3 regions of the Amycolatopsis sp. cmx-11-51 genome follow, and region 2 is predicted to be linked to each of the others. Evidence: predicted binding sites of a transcription regulator. Region 2 holds the regulator's gene; each other region holds the start of a gene.
What was found. Region 2 encodes HspR, which represses chaperone genes until heat shock. Its sites were predicted from a motif close to ANNTTGAGTNNNNNNNACTCAANNT; they were not measured.
Positions count from the first base shown of each region.

Region 1: lon (endopeptidase La) is a predicted target of HspR. The motif match lies at 1,301-1,325, and genes of this name have one in related genera.
Region 3: ACM6LU_RS17945 (adenylate cyclase) is a predicted target of HspR. The motif match lies at 1,550-1,574, and genes of this name have one in related genera.

Region 1 is NZ_JADNQO010000001.1:574,483-577,734, forward strand. Features, by position in the region: gene ACM6LU_RS02830 (GNAT family N-acetyltransferase) at 1-134, shown strand, start outside; gene ACM6LU_RS02835 (SAM-dependent methyltransferase) at 172-1,020, shown strand; gene lon (endopeptidase La) at 1,342-3,252, shown strand, end outside.
Region 2 is NZ_JADNQO010000001.1:1,435,210-1,438,461, forward strand. Features, by position in the region: gene grpE (nucleotide exchange factor GrpE) at 1-415, shown strand, start outside; gene dnaJ (molecular chaperone DnaJ) at 449-1,627, shown strand; gene ACM6LU_RS07255 (heat shock protein transcriptional repressor HspR) at 1,633-2,064, shown strand; gene ACM6LU_RS07260 (DUF305 domain-containing protein) at 2,110-2,724, opposite strand; gene ACM6LU_RS07265 (lytic polysaccharide monooxygenase) at 2,709-3,252, opposite strand, start outside.
Region 3 is NZ_JADNQO010000004.1:304,750-308,001, forward strand. Features, by position in the region: gene ACM6LU_RS17940 (hypothetical protein) at 1-578, opposite strand, end outside; gene ACM6LU_RS17945 (adenylate cyclase) at 581-1,549, opposite strand; gene ACM6LU_RS17950 (hypothetical protein) at 1,749-2,636, shown strand; gene ACM6LU_RS17955 (hypothetical protein) at 2,655-3,089, shown strand; gene ACM6LU_RS17960 (hypothetical protein) at 3,104-3,252, opposite strand, start outside.

The sequences.
Region 1 (3,252 bases), 860 kb from region 2:
TCTTCGACGAATGCGGGACCGAAGCCGTGCTGCTGCACCACGCGCTGGCCAATCCGCGCTCGACGCCGTTCTGGTACGCGCAGGGCTACCGGCCGCTCTGGACGTACTGGCAGCGGCGGCCGGCGGTGCCCTGACCCCGCTAGGCTGATCGTCGAGGATCAGGGGGTTTCTGTGACCAGGGACGATGACGCGGCCCCGGTGGCGCCGACCGGGGTCGACACCGAAAAGCCGTCCGCGGCGAGGATCTACGACTGGTTCCTCGGCGGGACTCACAACTGGGCCGTCGACCGTGAGTTCGCCCGCGCGTTGGAACGGCAGTGGCGGTGGGTCAAACCGGGCGCGCGGCACAACCGCGAGTTCATGAACCGCGTCGTGCGCGCGGCGCTGAACGCCGGGATCCGGCAGTTCGTCGATCTGGGCTCCGGTGTCCCGACCGCCGGGAACGTGCACGAGATCGTCGAAGAGGAACTGGAGCCGGGCGATACGGCGAAGGTCGTGTACGTCGACTACGAGCCAGTGGCGGTGGCGCACGCGGAACTGATCCTCGAACGGCATAAGGCGACCGACTGGGCCGGGATCGTCCATGCGGACATGCGGCGGCCCAAGGACGTCCTGCGGCATCCGGAGACGCTGCGGCTGATCGACTTCTCGCAGCCGGTGTGCCTGATGATGATGGCCGTGCTGCACTTCGCCGGGCCGCACGACGATCCGCCAGCGCTGGTCGCGACCTACCGGAACGCGCTGGCGCCGGGCAGCTGGCTGGGACTGTCGCACATGAGCTTCGGGGGCCAGACCGGCGAGGACGCCGACGGACTCCGCTGGATGGTCGAGCAGTACCGGAAGACGAGCAACCCCGTGTGGATGCGGGACCGCGAAGAGATCGAGCCCCTCTTCGGGGACTGGCCGCTGCTGGAACCCGGCGTCGTCAACCTGCCCGACTGGCGGCCGGTGCGAGAACTGCGGCGAGACGAGGAAGGCGCCCGGCCATTCGCCTGGTGCGGTGTCGCCACCCACCCCTGACCTCCGACCTCTGACCGCGACGCGTCGCCTTTAGCGGGCTAAGTGTCACGCGTTGGGTCGTAGACGTCGGAGGACCGGGGAGCGGATGGCCTGAGGGCCCCGTGGCGACGTTCTACGTCTCTAAGGGGGCCTTAGTGACGCTTGATCGCTTCAAAGGTCCGACCTCCAGGGGCGACGCGTCGCCTTTCGCGGGCTAACCGTGCCGCGTTGGGGCACGGAGGTCGGAGGGGTGGGTATCGCTGACGGCGAACGCGAGAAGGAAACAAACGGGTCGATCGGAGAGTTGAGCTAGGCAGACTCAACTAACCGAGGAGTGCACAGATGACCGACAACCGCCTCCTGCCCGTCCTCCCGCTCGATGACGACGTCGTGCTGCCGGGCATGATCGTCCCGCTCGACCTCGCCGACACGGAGACGCGCGCCGCGGTGGAGTCCGCCCAGGCCAACACCCCTGCCCAGACTTCCTTCCCGGGGATCCGGTCCGGCGCGGCCAGCAAGGCCGAGGTGCTGATCGTTCCCCGTGTCCACGGCGAGTACGCCGAGCTCGGCACCATCGCGACCGTCGAGCGCATCGGCCGCGTGCCCGGTGGCAAGACCGCGGTGCTGCTGCGTGGTACCCGCCGCGCCGTCGTCGGCCGGATCGCCGACGGCCCCGGTGCCGCCCGCTGGGTTCACGTCGAGGTCGCCACCGAGACCACCGACGACAATTCCGCGAAGCTCGCGACCGAGTACAAGAGCGTCGTCCTCGCGATCCTCCAGCAGCGTGGCGGCTGGCAGATGATCGACGCGGTCCAGGAGGTCGAGGACCCGTCCGCGCTCGCCGACCTCGCGGGCAACTCGTCCTACCTGACGACCGAGCAGAAGCTCGAGCTGCTTTCCACGCTCGATGTTTCGGCACGGCTCGAAAAGGCCCTCGAGTGGAGCCGCGAGCAGCTGGCCGAGCTCGAGGTCACCGACACCATCCGCAAGGACGTCCAGGAGGGCATGGAGAAGCAGCAGAAGGAGTTCCTGCTGCGCCGCCAGCTCGAAGCGATCCGCAAGGAGCTGGGCGAACTCGACGGCACCGCCAACGACGACGACTACCGCGCCCGCGTCGAGGGCGCCGAACTGCCGGACGCCGTCAAGAAGGCCGCACTGTCCGAAGTGGACAAACTGGAGCGGACGTCCGACCAGTCCCCCGAGGGCGGCTGGATCCGCACGTGGCTGGACACCGTCCTCGAGCTGCCGTGGAACAACCGCACCACCGACGTCCACGACATCGCCGCCGCGCGCAAGATCCTCGACGCCGATCACGCCGGTCTCGACGACGTGAAGGAACGCATCATCGAGTACTTGGCCGTCCGCAAGCGCCGCGCGGAGTCGGGTCTCGGCCCGGTCGGCGGACGCCGCGGGATCGAGGCAGGGCGAAGCTCCGTTGAGGGTGGTGGTGGGCGAGGGGCTGGCACGGTGCTCGCGCTCGCCGGCCCTCCCGGAGTCGGCAAGACGTCGCTCGGCGAGTCCGTGGCGAAGGCGATGGGCCGCGAGTTCGTCCGCGTCGCGCTCGGCGGCATCCGTGACGAGGCCGAGATCCGCGGTCACCGCCGCACCTACGTCGGCGCGCTGCCCGGCCGGATCGTCCGCGCCATCAAGGAAGCGGGCTCGATGAACCCGGTCGTGCTGCTCGACGAGATCGACAAGGTCGGCGCCGACTACCGCGGCGATCCGACGGCGGCACTGCTGGAGGTGCTGGACCCGGAACAGAACCACACGTTCCGCGACCACTACCTCGAGGTCGAGCTGGACCTGTCCGACGTCGTGTTCCTCGCGACGGCGAACGCGCTCGAAACCATCCCCGGTCCGCTGCTGGACCGGATGGAGCTGGTCACCCTCGACGGCTACACCGAGCACGAGAAGGTCACCATCGCCCGCGACCACCTGCTCCCCCGCGAGCTGAACCGCGCGGGCCTCGTCAAGGACGACGTCACGCTGACCGACGACGCGTTCAGCCGCATCGCCGCCGAGTACACGCGGGAAGCCGGGGTGCGCAACGCGAACCGGACCATCGCGAAGGTGCTGCGCAAGGTGGCGACCAAGGTCGCGCTGGACGAGGTCGAGCTGCCGCTGACCATCGACGCCGACGGGCTCGAGACCTACCTCGGCCGCCCGCGGCACCTGCCGGAGTCCTCACTGCCCGCGTCGACGCAGCGCACGTCGACCCCCGGCGTCGCGACCGGTCTGGCCGTGACCGGCGCC
Region 2 (3,252 bases):
CGCCGCGAAGGCGGCGGTCGTCGGTGACCTGCTCCCGCTGCTCGACGACCTCGAGCGCGCGGAGCAGCACGGCGATCTGACGGGTGCCTTCAAGGCGGTCGGCGAGAAGCTGGTCGGGAGCCTGCAGCGGTCGGGTCTCGAGCCGTTCGGTGCTGAGGGTGAGGCCTTCGACCCGAGCGTGCACGAGGCCGTCCAGCACAGCACCTCGCCGGACGTCGCGGGCCCGACGGTCACCACGGTCATGCGCCGCGGTTACCGCTTCGGCGAGCGCGTGCTTCGCGCGGCGTTGGTCGGGGTCACCGACCACGAGCCCGGCGCGGCCCCCGCACCGGAGGTGCAGGCCGCTCCGGTCGACCCGCCCGTCGGTGGCGAGCTGCCGCTCGACGGCGAGCTCTTCGATGAGAACAATCGCTGATCGGCGATACGGCGTGAAAGGAGGAGACGTTCGATGAGTGCACGGGAATGGATCGGTAAGGACTTCTACCGTGAGCTGGGCGTCTCCTCCGACGCCACCGCGGACGAGATCAAGAAGGCCTATCGCAAGCTGGCCAAGGAGAACCACCCCGACGCCAACGCGGGCAACGCGGAGGCGGAGAAGAAGTTCAAGGCGGTCTCCGAGGCTTACGGCGTTCTTTCCGACACGTCCAAGCGCAAGGAGTACGACGAGGCCCGGCGCCTCTTCGGCTCCGGTGGTCCCGGTGGCTTCGGCTTCCCGGGTGGCGGCGCCGGTGGCGGCGGATTCGACGTCGGCGACATCTTCGGCCAGTCGGGTGGTCAGCAACAGGCCGGTTTCGGCGGGCTCGGCGACATCCTCGGCGGCCTCTTCGGCCGTCGTGGCGGCGCCGCCGGTGCCACCGCGAACCGGCCGCAGCGCGGCGCGGACGTGGAGACCGACGTCCGGATCGACTTCACCGAGGCGGTCAAGGGCGCGACCCTGCCACTGCGGCTGTCGAGCCCGGCGACCTGTTCCACCTGCGGCGGGAACGGCGCGAAGCCGGGGACCACCCCGAGGACGTGTTCGAACTGTCAGGGCAGCGGGCTGGTCAGCCGGAGCCAGGGCGCGTTCGCGTTCTCCGAGCCGTGCCGCGACTGCCGCGGCCGCGGCACGATCATCGACGACCCCTGCCCGGAATGCGCGGGCGAGGGCGTCAGCACCCGCACCCGCACGCTGACCGTGCGGATCCCGCCGGGCGTCGCCGACGACCAGCGGATCCGGCTCGCCGGCCAGGGTGAACCGGGCCGCGGCGGCGCGCAGCCGGGCGATCTGTACGTCCGCGTGCACGTCGCGCCGCATCCGGTGTTCGGGCGGCAGGGCCTCGACCTGACGATCACCGTGCCGGTGTCCTTCGCGGAACTGGCCCTCGGCGGCACGATCACCGTGCCGACGCTCGAGGGCAAGGTCTCGCTGAAGGTGCCGCAAGGTACGGCCAGTGGCCGCGTGCTTCGCGTGCGCGGCAAGGGAATCGCCAAACGGGACGGCGCACAGGGCGATCTGCTGGTCACCCTGCAGGCGGCCATTCCGTCCAAATTGGACGACAAGGCCCGTGAGGCCTTGGAGGCCTACGCGGAGGCCATGTCCGAGCACGACCCGCGACCGGAGATCACCGAACTTCTCGAAGGCAGGTGAGCACGATGTTCGGCGGGCTGCCGCACGACGGTGCGGACGAGGACACCCCGGTGTTCGTCATCTCGGTGGCGGCGCAGCTGTCCGGCCTGCACGCGCAGACCCTGCGGTCCTACGACCGCCAGGGTCTCGTGTCGCCGGGCCGGACCTCCGGTGGTGGACGTCGTTACTCCATGCGGGACATCGCGTTGCTGCGTGAAGTGCAGCGACTGTCCCAGTCCGACGGTGTCAACCTCGCGGGCATCAAGCGGATTATCGAGCTGGAGAACCAGGTCGACGCGCTTCGTGCGCGGATCGGCGAGCTGACGGAAGAACTCACGGCCGCGTACGTCTCCGCCGAACAGACGGCGGCGGCCGTGCATGCCTCCTACCGCAAGGACCTCGTCCCGCTGCGCCAGCAGACGGCACTCGTGGTGTGGAAGCCCAAAAAACGCAATTAGTCCTCTAGTTGCGAAGAATCGCAACTAGAGGACTAAACGCGGTCGTCAGCCGGGGACCAGTGTCCGGATCTGCTGGACCTCGCCGGTGCGCGAGTCCATGATCCGCTGGGCCAACGCCTTCGACTCCGGGTTCTTGCCGTCCTTCAGCTCGGTCCTCGCCAGCGCGACCCCGTTGTGCTGGTGTGCGACGAAGATGTCGGCGAAGTCGAGGGTGAACTCCTTGCCGTCCTTTTTGGACAAGGCGTCGAGCAGGCCTTTGTCCGTGAGCCCGTCGCCGCCGTGATGGTGGTGCGCGTGCGGATCCATCGAGCCCGTCTCGGGTTTGCCCCAGGACTTCAGCCAGTTCCGCATGTCGGTGGTCTCGGTCTGCTGCGTCGCCTCGATGGCCGCCGCGAGATCCTTGAGCTGCGGTTGCTGCGCCTGTTTGGCGTGCACCAGCTTGACGATCTCCACACCCTGTGCGTTGTGGGCGATCATCATCTGCAGGAACATCACGTCGGCGTCGTTGTACTCCGCGGACGCCGGGGCACCCGTCGCCGACTGGGGGAGCGGGGAGATCGGGGCGCCGGCGGTGCTGGGTGAGCCATCACCGGTCCCGCAGCCCGCGAGGGCCACGAGACCGGCGACGAGTATCAGGCCGAGCCTCACTGGCGCGTCCACAGCGCGGGTGTGTTCGGCGGTTCCCAGCCCTGGATCGCCGTATGCGCCAGCTGGCACCGGTAGCTCGCGCCGCCGTAGGTGACCGTGCTGCCGACCGCGTACGCCGTCCCGGCCGCCCAGGTGCCGCCCGCGGGCGGGTTGCTGGTGCTGGTCGGCGGGTTCGACGTCGTGGGCGGGTTGCTGGTGGTGGGCGGGTTGCTGGTGCTGGTCGGCGGGTTGCCGCCGCCGATCTGCAGGTCGATGCAGCTGTAGAAGGCCATCGGCGTATCCGCGATGTTCCAGATGGCGAGCACCTTCTGGCGGCCGCTGAAGCCGTTCAAGCTCACCGTGTGGGACGTCGGGTCCTTCGGCGCGGAGTTGTTCCCGCTGATGTTGGCGATCCTGGTGCCGCCGATGTAGTACTCGTAGTTCGTGGTCCGGTGGTAGGCGGTGAACTTCCAGTTGAAGGTCACGCTGTTGCCGACCGAAGCGGCGGGCCACGGCTTCGAGTCGTCGTTGAGCTGCGCGAACCCGGGGAGGCCGCCGTTG
Region 3 (3,252 bases), on a different contig from region 2:
CGGGCCTCCAGCGCGGGCTTGTTCAGCTCGTCGCCGATGAGGAACAGATAGCCCTTGCGGCCGCGGTTCTGCCACGCGTCGGTGACCACGTGCCGGGCCATGAAATAGGCGGCCAGTTCGTAGGACTCGCTCTTCTGTCCGCCACCACCGCCTTCGAGGAAGATCGTGCGCAGCTGCTCGTCCATCCGGTTGTCCGACTCGAACTGCCCGATCTGCAACGGCACCCGGTCGCTGTCGGCGTCGCCGATCGCACCGAAGAGGACCTGCGGGTCGGCCAGGTAACCCCGGCGTTTCAGCAGGCCGTGCAGTTTGCCGAGCTTGCCCTGCATGATCCGGGGCACCCGGCGCATCGAGCCGGTGACGTCGAACAGCACCGCGATCGGCGTCGAATCGGCGTGGTCGGCCGAATCCCGGCACTCCCGGACGGCGTTAGCCGGGTTGAGCGCTGCCGCCGCCTTCCATGCGGAAGCGGGCTTCTTGCGGAGACCGGCGCTGTAGCCGAAGTCGTCCTCCCCCTTGGCCGCGCGGAAAGTCTTCGCGGCGGCGTAGGCGTTGTCGTCCCAGTGTCCGTGTCCCATGGTCAGGCTCCTGTCTCGGGGATGGTGAAGGATCGGAAGGTGCGGGGGCCGTACAGCTCGGCGAGCAGGTTGTCGTACTCGTCGAGCAGATCAGCGGCGTCGGGCCGCTGTCCCGGGGCTTCCTGGGTGCACCACGTTGCAAACTCGCGTTGACGGGTTTCCCGTGGTGCCAGCAGCGAAAGCATCAATCTGTGCAGCATGTGGACGTCGGTGGCCGCGGTCATCGGCAGTCCTTTGTGGACCTCCGGCGGGTAGTCGATGGACTTGTCCGCCGCCAGCGGGAGCACACCTTCCTCGACGGCGAAGGACCAGCCTGCCAGGACGATGCCGTGTCGCTCGGGGTGGACCAGCACGTTGTCCGCGGTGAGGTGGCCGTGGACGACACCCGCGCGGTGCGCGCCCGCCACGGCGCGCAGCAGGCGCCGGTGCATCCAGGCGTAGTCGCGGCCGTCGAGCCCGTCCGGGAAGGCTTTCGCGATGTCGGCGAGGGTGGTGAACCCGTCGACGAGCGGGTCGAGGACGCTGAACGCGCGGTCGCCCCGCGCCACCGGGCCCGAGGTGTCGATCAGGCGTGGATAGTACGGGCGCAGCCAGCGGTGCCGTTCGGTGAAGCCGTCGAGCGTGCGCAACGCCGCCCACTCGGCGTGGATCAGCGGGTTGAGCGCCGGATCGCGCACGATTTTGACCAGGTGAGGGCTGGTGGTGCGATAGGTCGTCGCGATGCTGCCCACCGCGTGCGGCCGGGTCAACGGATAAGCCGCCGTCGCGGTGGTGACGGTTTGGTGCCGGGATTGCTTCCAATCGGCATAGAAGCGATTGAGGGTGGCGGCCGCCTTATGGGCTCGAGGGTCGCCGGGATTCCGGTCGGGGTGGAGGACGGCCGCCAGATCGCGGTAGCGGTGGTGGGCGAACAGAGTGGCCGCGTCGACCGCGTCCTCGATCGTCGTCACGGCGTCGTCCCTGGTGAGCATGGTTTGAGTCTAGACGACTCTTACCTGGTTCGGCAAGGGGGTCCGTATGCCCGCCGACGACGGGCGAAGAAGCGAAATGGTTACGGAAACGGTCGTGTAGGTACAAATCCCGTGCCGTTCGACCGCTCCGGAGAATAGACTGAAGTGGCGGAACAAGGGGGTGGTGACCTTTCCGGAACAGTCGCGGAAAAGTCAAGGGGTGGCCGTTCTGCTCGCGATCGGAATCGTGCTGGGATCCATCGCGGCTTTCGCCGGGAGATGGACGGCCGAGGGGCTGGCCGGAAGGTACGATTTACGCGCGGTGGTCTCTGTGTCGGATTCCAAGACCACCGAAGGACAGAACGGCCCGCACACCACTTACGAGATCATGGCCGTCACGGAAAACGGCCGTGCGCTCGAGCTGCCGACGGCCGAGACGTTCGGCCTCGCGGAGCCGGTGATCGTGCGGCTTTCCTCGCTGACGGACCGGGTGCTGTCCGTCCGTGGCGCGGACGCCGTGGTGGAAGCCCACCATCCGGGGGAGAAGATCACGGCGATGTCGATCGGCGGAGCGCTCGTGGTGCTCGGGGTCGTCGTGGCGTTCCTCGTGGCGAGGCCGGTGACCGTGCGTAAGTCGCTGTCGTTCCTGGCCGGGTTCGCCTTCGCCGCCTATGTCGTGCTGGCACCGCTCGGTTTCGGCGGGACGGCGTACCGCGAGGCGGCCGATCCCGTTCCGAACCTGTGGGAGCATCGCCGCGAGGCCTGGGGGCCGCCACCGGTGATCGGCAAGGGACAGACCGCGGTGTCGGGGGAGTCGGCCGTGCGTGTACTCGACAGCCGACCGGAGCCGCCAGAAGGAGCCGAGGCGTGGCTGAGCGGGTTCCGGGTCCTCACCTTGCAAATGGAGGCGTCCAGGCTGGGCGACACGGCTTTGGAGCTGTCAGCCGACGAGCACGGTGCCCCGCAACGGGTCAAGGACTGCGCGGGCGCTCCGGATGCTTTCGACGGCACCGCGGGTCTCGTCTGTTTCGTGGTTCCGGCCGGGTATCAGCCGAAGTACCTTCTCGTCGGCAATCTCGACCGGGAAGTCCTGCTGGCGCTCCAGTGATTCGAGGAAAGGAATTCCGTGCCGGAGAAACCATCGAATTCCGGGGTTCTTTCGCAGGTTTTGCAGTTCGCGATCCCGTTCCTCGTTCTCTTCGGGTTCGTCTGGGGGTTCTTCGGCTCCGATGTCCGTGAACTGAGCACCGGCGAGGACGTCACGATCACCGAAATCTCGGGGTGCACCGCGGAGGGATCCGCGGTCGGCGGGCAGACGCCCTACTGTGCCGGGAAGTGGCGGTTCGACGACGGGCGTACGGGAGGCGGCAGGATCGAAGGCGGCAAGACCACTGAAGGCGACAAGGTCTTCGTCGGCGACGGATTCGCCTACAGTTCGAGGTCCTCACTGATCTGGAGCGTGTCGCTGAACGGTCTGCTGGGGCTGTTCCTGCTGGGCCTGGTGGTCGTCGGGGCCGTGCTCCACCGGCTGGACAAGGCCCGGCAGCGTCGCGAGGAGTGACGCCGCCGGGGTGCTCAGAGCCGGGTCGCTTCGATCTGCCGCTCGTCCTCCGTGGAGCAACTCGTCACCGGATCGTTCGGTCCGCTCCCGCACGTCCACGCGCCGATGACGACCGGCCCGGGGCCCTGCGGCGAAGCGGCTTCGGCGGGGGTCAGCTTGGCGA